DNA from 2 places in the Pseudomonas sp. NPDC089734 genome. Region 1 is predicted to be linked to the other one. Evidence: riboswitches for the same ligand, from Rfam matches in the RefSeq annotation. Region 1 holds a riboswitch; the other holds the start of a gene.
What was found. Region 1 has a riboswitch for cobalamin ahead of ACIPY9_RS08490 (ABC transporter substrate-binding protein). Riboswitches for the same ligand answer to the same signal wherever they lie in the genome.
Positions count from the first base shown of each region.

Region 1 (4,899 bases):
TATGGGCACGCTGACGCTCACCACCGGAGAGGGTGTGCCAGGCACGCTGGATCAGGTGCAGCATGTCGACATCCTGCAAGGCCTGGCGAACGATGCTGTCGTCGTTGTCGCTCCAGGGCTCCAGAGCCGACAGCCAGGGGGTGCGTCCCAGTTCGACGGCATCGAGTACCGTAATGGCGTCGCTGGTATCGGCCTGCTGTTCGACGACGGCCAGCAGGCGGGCGATATCGCGCCGCTTCATGCCTGTCAGCGCCTGACCATTGAGCTGCACCTGCCCGCTGGTGGGCATCTGGATACCGGAGAGCAACTTGAGCAGGGTCGATTTCCCTGAACCGTTTGGGCCGACAATGCCCAGGGTTTCACCCGGAACGATGCTCAGGTCCACACCCTGAAGCAGGGTTTTGCCCTTGACCGAGTAGCCCAGGCCGGAGCACGTCAGAGTGGCCACATCGGCGACAGGCGAGAACGCGTTCATCGTGAGGTTTTCCCCCTGACGAGAATCAGTGCGAAGACCGGTGCTCCGATCAGGGCCGTGATGACCCCTATGGGGACTGTCTGGCCCTTGATGAGGGTTCGGGAAAGCACATCGGCGGCCACCAGGAACAGCGCGCCACTCAGTGCGCTGAAGGGTATGAGTCGCGCATGCCGCACCCCGACGATCATGCGTACGGCGTGGGGAATCACCAGCCCGACAAAACCGATGGAGCCGACGATGGACACCATCACTGCGGTGACCAGTGCCGCCGAGGCAATCAGCATGACCTGTACCTGCCTTACCGGAATGCCGAGTGAAGCGGCCGAGTCGCTGCCGAATGTGAAAGCATCCAGCGAGCGTCGGTGCCACAGGCAGACCAGCAGCCCGATCAGCACCACCGGCACGGCCAGCCACACCGAATGCCAGCGGACGCCGCTGAGGTTGCCCAGCAGCCAGAACATGATGCCGCGGGCCTGTTCGGAACTGGCCGACTTGGTGATGAGAAACGACGTCAGTGCATTGAACAGTTGCGATCCGGCGATGCCGGCCAGAATGATGTGCCCGGCGGTGGTCGAGCCGTGGGAGGAGCGGGCGAGCAGGGCGACCAGCGAGAAGGCCGCCAGGGCGCCGACGAAAGCACCTGCCGACATGGAAATGGCCCCGGCACCCAACCCGAGGATGGCCACCAGCACAGCACCGGTCGAGGCGCCCGCCGAAATGCCCAGCAGATAAGGGTCGGCCAACGGGTTGCGCAGCAGCGATTGCAGCACCACTCCGGAAATGGCCAGCCCCGCGCCACAGGCGGCGGCCACGATGGCGCGCGTCAGGCGGTAGTTCCAGACAATGCCTTCATCGATCGGATCGAGCACATACCCGGCTGCCCAGAGTTTGTTCGCCAACACCTGGAAAACCACGGGCAGGCTGATGCTGGTTTCACCGATGGCCGCACCGGCGACAATGGCCAGCAACAGCACTGCCGAAACCCAGAGTGTGTGAATGAGCGCCGTGGTCAGTCTCATTGCGCGGCGTTGTAGCGATTGGCCGCTTCGGCCAGCTCTTCGATACCCGTGAACAGGCGGATGCTGGCCTGCATGGCATCGGCGTCGATGATCACGATACGGTCATGCTTGACTGCATCCATGTTGCGGGTCACCGGGTCGGACTTGAGGAATTCGAGTTTCCTGCGATAGTCGTCGGCCGGGAAGCGGCGACGGTCCATGCGCGCAATCACCAGAATGTCCGGGTTGGCCTTGGCAATGGTTTCCCAGCCCACGGTCGGCCATTCCTCATCGGATTCGACGATGTTGCGCATGCCCAGGTTATTGAGCATGAAGTCCGGAATACCCTTGCGACCGGCCACATAAGGGTCGATATCGATATCGGCGCTGGAGAACCAGAACACGGCGGACACATCACGGGCCTTGTTCTGCTTCACGTTCGCCACCGCATGGGCCAGACGATTGCGCAGTTGTGCAACCAGTTGCTGGCCGCGATCCTGCACATCGAATATCTGCGCGAGCTGTTCGATGCTCTTGTAGATGGTGTCGATGCGAAAAGGCTCCAGACGCGTGCCGTCAGCGCCGACCAGATTGTCCTTGCCTTCACAGTCGGACGGCATGATGTAGGTAGGGATCTTCAAGTCATGAAACTGTTCGCGGGTGCCGACCACACCCTGGGCTCCGACCATCCATTCCAGCTGGACGGCGACCAGTTCCGGGCGCTTGCCGATGACGGCCTCGAAGCTGGGGTCGTTGTCCGCCAGACGTTCGACCTTGTCGTTCTGAGCCTTGAACTGAGGCAGTACATCGTTGAACCACAACGACGTGCCCACCAGCCTGTCGCCCAGACCCAGTTCGTAAAGCATTTCAGTGCCGGACTGGCCAATGGTCACGGCCCTTTGCGGAGCCTGCGCAAAGGTCAGCTTCAGACCACAGTTCTCGACCGTCAGCGGGTATTGAGTGGGCGCGGCCAGCGTCAGGGTGGACAGGCTCAGACCGGCAATGAGTGCGGCAAGGCGAGGCAGTGACATGTAATGCGATCTCCGTTTCGTACGTGCAAGGTGCAATGTACAGACAGGAAACACATCCTCGGCACTGCGCTGGGAAGCAGGGCAAGGTCGCCGTGGACCGGCGTGCGGATGTCCTTCCCGGACACCCCGCCGGTCAGTGAATATGCAGGTCGGCAGGTCTCCTGACTGGCATGTCATGGTCATTCAGCCAATCTGGCTTGCCCCGGCCTTCCCGGAAATACCCAGTGGCCATGATGGAGCTGACTCGATGCCTACAGTTGCGGGGGCAGTTTCGTTTGAGCCCCGTGTATGACGGGGCTCTCGAATTCCCTGTTAGTTCCTCTCGGAAACCGACGGGGCGCGATGGTAAACGATAAGGGGGGCAGTGGCTAATGCTTTGCGCGAAGCCTGCCCCCCGGTCATGCCGTGGCTGCGGAGTGAGTGGCGGGCTGCAGATTCAGTGTCCGCTGGAACAGACCGGCCACGCTGGTTTGATGGCTGATACCGATCACCAGGGTATCGGGCAGCTCCTCCCGAATGACCTTGAGCAACTGGCAGGCGCTCTGGTCATCCAGCTGGTTGGTCGCTTCGTCCAGATACAGCGTCTGTGGCGCATACAGCAGGGCACGGGCCAGGCCCAGACGCTGTTGTTCACCGCCGGACAGCTCGCGGGTCCATTCGGTCTGATGGTCCAGACGATGTTCCAGCTTCGACAGCCCGACCCGGTGCAGCACTTGAACGAGGCGTGCATCGGACGGGCATTCGGTGGCCGGATAAGTCAGCAACTGGCGCAGTGGCATTTCGGGAAGATAAGGCTGTTGCGGAATCAGCAGGCTCGATCCGCCGGGCAACGCCCAGTCGCCTCGATAGTAGGGCCACAAACCTTGCAACGTGCGCAACAGGGTGGATTTCCCCAGGCCGCTACGGCCTTCGATACGCAGCCATTCGCCCGTGTGGACGCTGGCATTGATGTTGTCGAGCAGCACACTGCCATCTGGCCGGTGGATTTGCAGACCCTCTATTCGCAGTGCTGCGGTGCGCTCGATATCCCGAACCTGGCCGCGAGTGGCCTCGATGGCCTGCTGGAACTGACCGAGACGCTCCACGGTAGCGCTCCAGGCGGCAAGCCGTGGATAGACGTCGATGAACCAGCTGAGCGAGCCTTGAACCGCGGTAAAGGCACTGCGGATCTGCATCAGACCACCGAGGGTAATGGTCTTGGCAAGAAAGGCGGGCAGGGCGGCGAAGACCGGGATGATGCGGCTGACCCGGTCGTAGCTCACGGTGAAGAACTGCAACTTGCGCATGCGCTCCATCAACTGCCACCAGTTGCTTGCAATGTGCTCGAAGCGTTCGCCCAGCTGCCGTTTTTCGGCCGCTTCGCCGCCATACAGTGCAATCTGTTCGGCGTGGTCGCGTTTGCGCAGCAGGCTGGCACGGAAGTCCGCTTCATAACGCTGTTGCTGGAAGTTCAACGGTTGCAGGGGGCTACCGAGAAAGTGTGTGAAGGCGGTGCCCAGTGCGGTGTAGAGCACGGCAGCCCACAGCAGATAGCCGTGGATCGTGACGTCATGGCCCAGCACCTGGAAATTCAGGACACCCGAGAGGTTCCACAACACCCCCGCGAATGCCAGCACCTGAGCCAGGTTGATGATGAACGAGGCCAGCAGTTCGACACTGCGATCCACCAGCAGATCCACGTCCTCGGCAATCCGTTGGTCCGGGTTGTCCGGTTCTCCGGTCAGCCCCAGACGGTAATAGGCCTGGCCCTGCATCCAGGCCTCGATGGTGGTTTTCGTCATCGCTCTGCGCCAGCGCAGCACCAGCGCCTTGCGCAGCCATTCCAGGTAGACAACGATCACCACGTAACCGGCGATGTACAGGCAATACTGGCCCATCAGGGAATAGAGCGCTTCGGTCTTGAACTCGCCCAGGGTGTCGTAGAACGTCTTGCTCCAGGCGTTGATCCAGACGTTGATCTGCACCACCAGCAAGCCCATGCCGATCACGCTGAGGAGCAACACCCAGGACAGCCATTGCCTGCGGTCCAGCCAGTAAGGGCTGGCCAGGGCGTAGAAGGTTCTCAGGGTTTTCATTGTCCGGCTACCACGCTTTTCGGTACGGGCAACAGGCGCAACTGGACCAGGTTCTGCGGATCGAACAGTTCACCGGCCAGACGCTTGAGTGCCGGAACCGTCAGGGCTTGCGTCAATTGCTGTTGCTGGCTCAGGTAGCGTGGGTCCCCCCAGTAACGATCACTGAGAATCAGACGGCGCATCTGGGTCTGCGGATCGTCGCGGCGCAGTTTTTCCTGGTGAATCAGCGTTTTTCGGGCTGCAAGAATGTCTTTTTCACTGATGGTTTTCGGCAGTGTGGCGAGCGTGCTTCTGGCAAGCTGCCAGAGCTCTTCCACACG
Region 1 covers NZ_JBIVGV010000005.1:104,866-109,764, forward strand. Annotated here, with positions in the region: gene ACIPY9_RS08480 (ABC transporter ATP-binding protein) at 1-475, opposite strand, end outside; gene ACIPY9_RS08485 (FecCD family ABC transporter permease) at 472-1,494, opposite strand; gene ACIPY9_RS08490 (ABC transporter substrate-binding protein) at 1,491-2,504, opposite strand; cobalamin riboswitch at 2,638-2,853, opposite strand; gene ACIPY9_RS08495 (ABC transporter ATP-binding protein/permease) at 2,903-4,579, opposite strand; gene ACIPY9_RS08500 (insulinase family protein) at 4,576-4,899, opposite strand, start outside.

Region 2 (4,899 bases), on a different contig from region 1:
ACGCCACCGGCTGCGACGCTGGTGAAGGCCGAGTGGAGGTGTTGTGGAGTGGGGTGCGAGGCAGGAGCCGAGCAAGCGCCGCCAGGCCAGGAATGGTCCATCGGCGCGGCCCCATGTAACAACGCCGGAGCAAGGGAACCCCGCCGTCAGGCGGGGCCGAACCGGAGCCAATGGTTTCGCCCCTTTGCCGAAACAAAGGGGCCCGCCGTAAAGGCGGAACCGATACTCGCCACACAACAAAATCCGGATATGTTTCCTGACGAGGAGCGTGTTGTTCTGCGGTGTCTGTACCATCGTGGCAAAGAGCCTTCTTTCGCTTTTCAAACACGAAAAGCCCGCAGTAGGGCGGAACCTGTAGGACCGGATTTATCCGGGAAGAGCCTGATACATTCGCCGCATCTGCGCTGGCAGAAAAAATGCTTTCCCGGATAAATCCGGTCCTACGGTCTGAACAAATGCGCATGCCCCGCACGATACAGCGATGACTCGCTGAACGTGTCACTGGCCAGCACACGTCCCACCAGTATCAGCGCCGTACGCTTGAACCCCTTCGCCTGTACCTTCTCGCCAATGTCGGTCAGCGTCCCCTGAACCCAATCCTGATCCGGCCAGCTGGCACGATGAACCACGGCTATCGGGCAGTCCGCACCATAATGCGGTATCAACTCATCGACGATTTTCTGCAGATTCTTGACCCCCAGATGAATGGCCATGGTGGCTCGATGCTGAGCCAGGCTCGCCAGTTCTTCGCCTGCCGGCATTGACGTCTTGTCGGCGTAGCGAGTCAGGATCACGCTCTGGGAGATATCCGGCAGGGTCAGTTCGCTGCCGAGCAGCGCCGCACAGGCGGCAGTGGCAGTCACACCGGGGATGATTTCAAAGGGAATACCCAGTTCGCGCAGGCAGCGAATCTGCTCACCGATGGCGCCATACAGGCTCGGGTCGCCGGAGTGGACGCGGGCCACATCCTGGCCTTGTGCATGAGCAGATTTCATCAAGGCGATGATCTGTTCCAGGTGCAACTCGGCACTATTGACCACTTGAACGGCCCGATTGCCTTCCAGAACGGCCACTGGAACCAATGAGCCAGCATAAATAATGACCGGGCAGGAATGGATCAGTCGCTGGCCTTTAACGGTAATCAGCTCCGGGTCGCCAGGACCTGCACCGATGAAAAAGACGGTCAATGGGTTCTCCAGTGTCGGGCGCGGTGAATGAGCGGCGGATTATCAACCCGGAGCAGGGCCGGATGCCAAGGCAAATGTCGCTTGTGGGCTTTTCTGGCGTGAAATCACCAGGGTGGCCGGGCCTTTGCCCGGTTGGCTGGCCAGCGCCAGGGCCGCACTTTCAGCAACGCCGTAACAACCCGTATGCTCGAAAGCCTTGGGCGAACGATGAGTGAGCTGAGGTTCGTAAGCTGCCAGTTGGTCGGCGCTGAAAAAGATCAGCGGGACTGACAGCCTTTCAGCCAGCTCCAGCAAGCCCGGTTCGTCCTGCTTGATATCAGTGGAGGCGAGGGCGGTGATGGCGCTGATATCCAGGCCATGGGCCTGCAAGCTGCGCTCGATCAGCTCCAGCAACAGCGTGGCTGTACAGCCACGCTGGCACCCGATCCCCGCTACCAGAGACTCAGGCATGCAGGTCGGTGTTGTTGCGACGGAACAACCAGGCGCTGATCAGGCCCAGAGCAATCCAGAACAGTGCGTTGGTCAGCAGCGACGCCAGGATGAACTGCGACTCCAGGGCTTCGGGAGCCAGGCTCTCATGGGTTGCAGGCTGTGGCGCGCCGATCAGATGAGGTACGACAAGAATGGCTGCGCCCAGCACCTTGAGCAGCCCGTTCTGGCCGAACACCAGCAAGGCCAGACCCGCGGCGGTGGAGGCGGCCGTGCCGATCCACCAGTATTGACGCAGGTTCAGGTCGGCGGCTGCCGTGCCGGGCAGTTCGGGTGGCAGGCCCAGCGTAGGGGCCAGGACGAATACCGCAAAACCGGCCAGCCCCCAGAGCGCGCCTTGAGAGGTGCGGCCCGGCGCACGCAGGGTGTAGAGGGCGGCCAGCATCAGGGCAAAGCCGACGGCAACCACCAGATTGCCACCGGTGGTGGAGAGTACGCGCTGCCAGCCATCTTCCGGTTCCCAGGCTTCATCGTCGTGACTGTGCGCGGCGGTGCCTTCGGCATGCTCGTGTAGATGTTCGGCGGGAGCCTTTTCGTAGGTTTCAGCCTGAAGAATCAGGGGCGCGACCCAGAAGCTTTGCAGCAGGGTCAACAGCAGGGCCGCCAACAGGCCGGTGAAGCCTGCCGTCTGGGCGATTCGCTTGAACATGGCGTCAGGTCTCAATGGCAGGGGAAGGCGGCGCTGTGACGTGTGTCGTGGGCGGCGTTGTGAACGGCGGCAATGTGCGAGAAACCGGCGAAATACACCAGGCAGGCGCCAAGGATCGCGGCGCTGAGGGCGGCGGTCAGGCGTTGGGTCTGGGTGGACGTGGTGCTGGCCGAATGGCTGCTGCTGATGGTCGACATGGCGCTTCCCTCTGGTTTCTGCAGATGGCCATGCGCACAAAAGCCTGCTGACGACGGTCAGAAGGCTTCAACTGCGCCCGCCCACCGCGGGTTTGTCATTGAGTCAGTAGCGGGCCGGTCTCCGGGCTCGCGAGGGGCGTGGAGTTCACCTTCAAGGCCACCTTCCCATGCCGCAGCACAGTGGTTCTGGCCTTCTCTCGCTTACCGTTGCGGGGGCAGCACCGGACTGACTCAGGGTTCTGAGCGCACCGGTTTCCCGTTTCACCCCGTGAGGGGCACCCGTAACAAGTTGTGTAGGAGAGCATGGGCGGCCACTGAACGTCAATCTGAACGATTGACCTGCCTGCGACCACTGCGTAGCCTTGCGCACTTGAGGTTCTTTACCCGCGAAGAAGGTAAAGCTAGGCTCTGTACGAAAAGTCGGCGAGCTAAGGTCAGGCAAGGCAAAAACAGGCGAGGAAGCGGAGTTTACGTGTTGTAAATGAGCATTCCGAGCCTGTTTTTAACGCAGCATCACCGAGCACAGCCACTTTTCGTACAAAGCCTAAGACGGGAATGCGGTCCAAGCCGCAGCTGCCCCCGCAACTGTAAACGGTGATCTTTATCGCACGGCCACTGCGCAAGCGGGAAGGCGCGATGAATGCCGGTCGGCCATGCTGTCGACACGCCGCCGTGAGCCAGGAGACCTGCCTCGAACCGGGCCACAGGCCCACGAATTCTCACTACAACCGGGCGGGGTGATCCGGTGGCGATTCGATCCGTGCCTTGTGCCCGGCTCTCGTCCTGCTTGCCCGCCGTATTGCCAAAGGGCATCCGATGAAAACACTGGCCAAACTTCCCGTCACCATCGTCACCGGCTTTCTGGGCTCGGGCAAAACCACGCTGTTGCGCCACATGCTCGATAACGCCGAAGGGCGTCGTATCGCCGTGATCGTCAATGAGTTCGGTGAGTTGGGCATCGACGGCGAAATCCTCAAGCAATGCACCATTGGCTGCACTGAAGAGGAGGCGACCGGCCGGGTTTATGAGCTGGCCAACGGCTGCCTGTGCTGCACGGTGCAGGAAGAGTTCTTCCCGGTGATGCGCGAGCTGGTGGCACGTCGCGGCGACCTGGACCACATTCTGATCGAAACTTCGGGGCTGGCACTGCCGAAGCCGCTGGTTCAGGCTTTCCAGTGGCCGGAAATCCGCAATGCCTGCACCGTCGATGCGGTAATTACCGTTGTGGACAGCCCGGCGGTCGCGGCAGGCACTTTCGCCGCGTTCCCCGATCAGGTGGATGCCCAGCGCAAGCTTGACCCGAATCTGGACCATGAATCCCCGTTGCATGAACTGTTCGCTGATCAACTGGCCAGCGCCGATCTGGTGATCCTCAACAAGGCCGACATGATCGATGCCGACGGCCTTGCAGCCGTGCGCGCCGAAGTGGCCGAAGAACTGCCGCCAGCGGTCAAGGTCATCGAAGCCAGCAACGGCCGTCTGCCGATCAATGTGCTGCTGGGCGTCGGTGCCGAGTCGGAACTGCATATCGATGGTCGCAAGACTCACCATGACCATCACGACGATGATGATCATGACGACCACGATCATGATGCTTTCGACTCGATTTCCATCAAACTGCCGCAAGCCGATGAAAGCCTGCTGCTCGATGCCCTGACGCAACTGGTGGTGAAGCACGGCATTCTGCGGGTCAAGGGCTTCGCTGCGATTCCCGGCAAGCCGATGCGCCTGCTGATCCAGGGTGTGGGCACACGTTTCGACAAGCATTTCGACCGTGCATGGCGTGCCGATGAAGAGCGCATCACCAATCTGGTGCTGATTGGCCAGGAACTGGATGCCGCGGCGCTGGAAGCCCAGCTCAATGCTGCGATTGCCGGTTGATCCATGCACCTGCTGAGAACCCAGCCGGGCGGTTTCGTACCCGACGATAGCATTGCCGACCTGGGGCAGACCCCGGCCGAGCTGGTGATTCTCTGCAGCGGCGATTCGAGTCTGGCGCTGCTGGCCGAGGCCGCGCAGCAGTTGCCCGAAGATTACCCGAGCCTGCGACTGGCCAACCCGATGCAGGTGCAGAACCACGCCTCGGTGGATCTGTATGTCGATGACGTGCTACGTCACGCCAAAGTCATTCTGATTTCCCTGCACGGCGGCATCGGCTACTGGCGTTATGGCGTCGAACGCCTGATGGAACTGGCGGCCCGTGGCGTGCAGGTCATTCTGGTGCCCGGCGACGACCGTCCCGACCCTGAACTGAGCGATCTGAGCACGGTGCCTGCCGACGCACGGGACCGGCTCTGGCAGTTTCTGCGTCAGGGCGGTCTGCAAAATGCGCTGGACCTGTATCGCTGTCTGGCCAGTACCTGGCTTGAGCGCGATT
Region 2 covers NZ_JBIVGV010000006.1:122,442-127,340, reverse strand. Annotated here, with positions in the region: gene cobM (precorrin-4 C(11)-methyltransferase) at 441-1,187, opposite strand; gene ACIPY9_RS10010 (cobalamin biosynthesis protein) at 1,230-1,637, opposite strand; gene ACIPY9_RS10005 (CbtA family protein) at 1,630-2,325, opposite strand; gene ACIPY9_RS10000 (CbtB-domain containing protein) at 2,337-2,522, opposite strand; cobalamin riboswitch at 2,617-2,820, opposite strand; cobalamin riboswitch at 3,029-3,231, shown strand; gene cobW (cobalamin biosynthesis protein CobW) at 3,339-4,403, shown strand; gene cobN (cobaltochelatase subunit CobN) at 4,407-4,899, shown strand, end outside.
Region 2: another riboswitch for cobalamin. It lies ahead of cobW (cobalamin biosynthesis protein CobW); the one in region 1 lies ahead of ACIPY9_RS08490 (ABC transporter substrate-binding protein).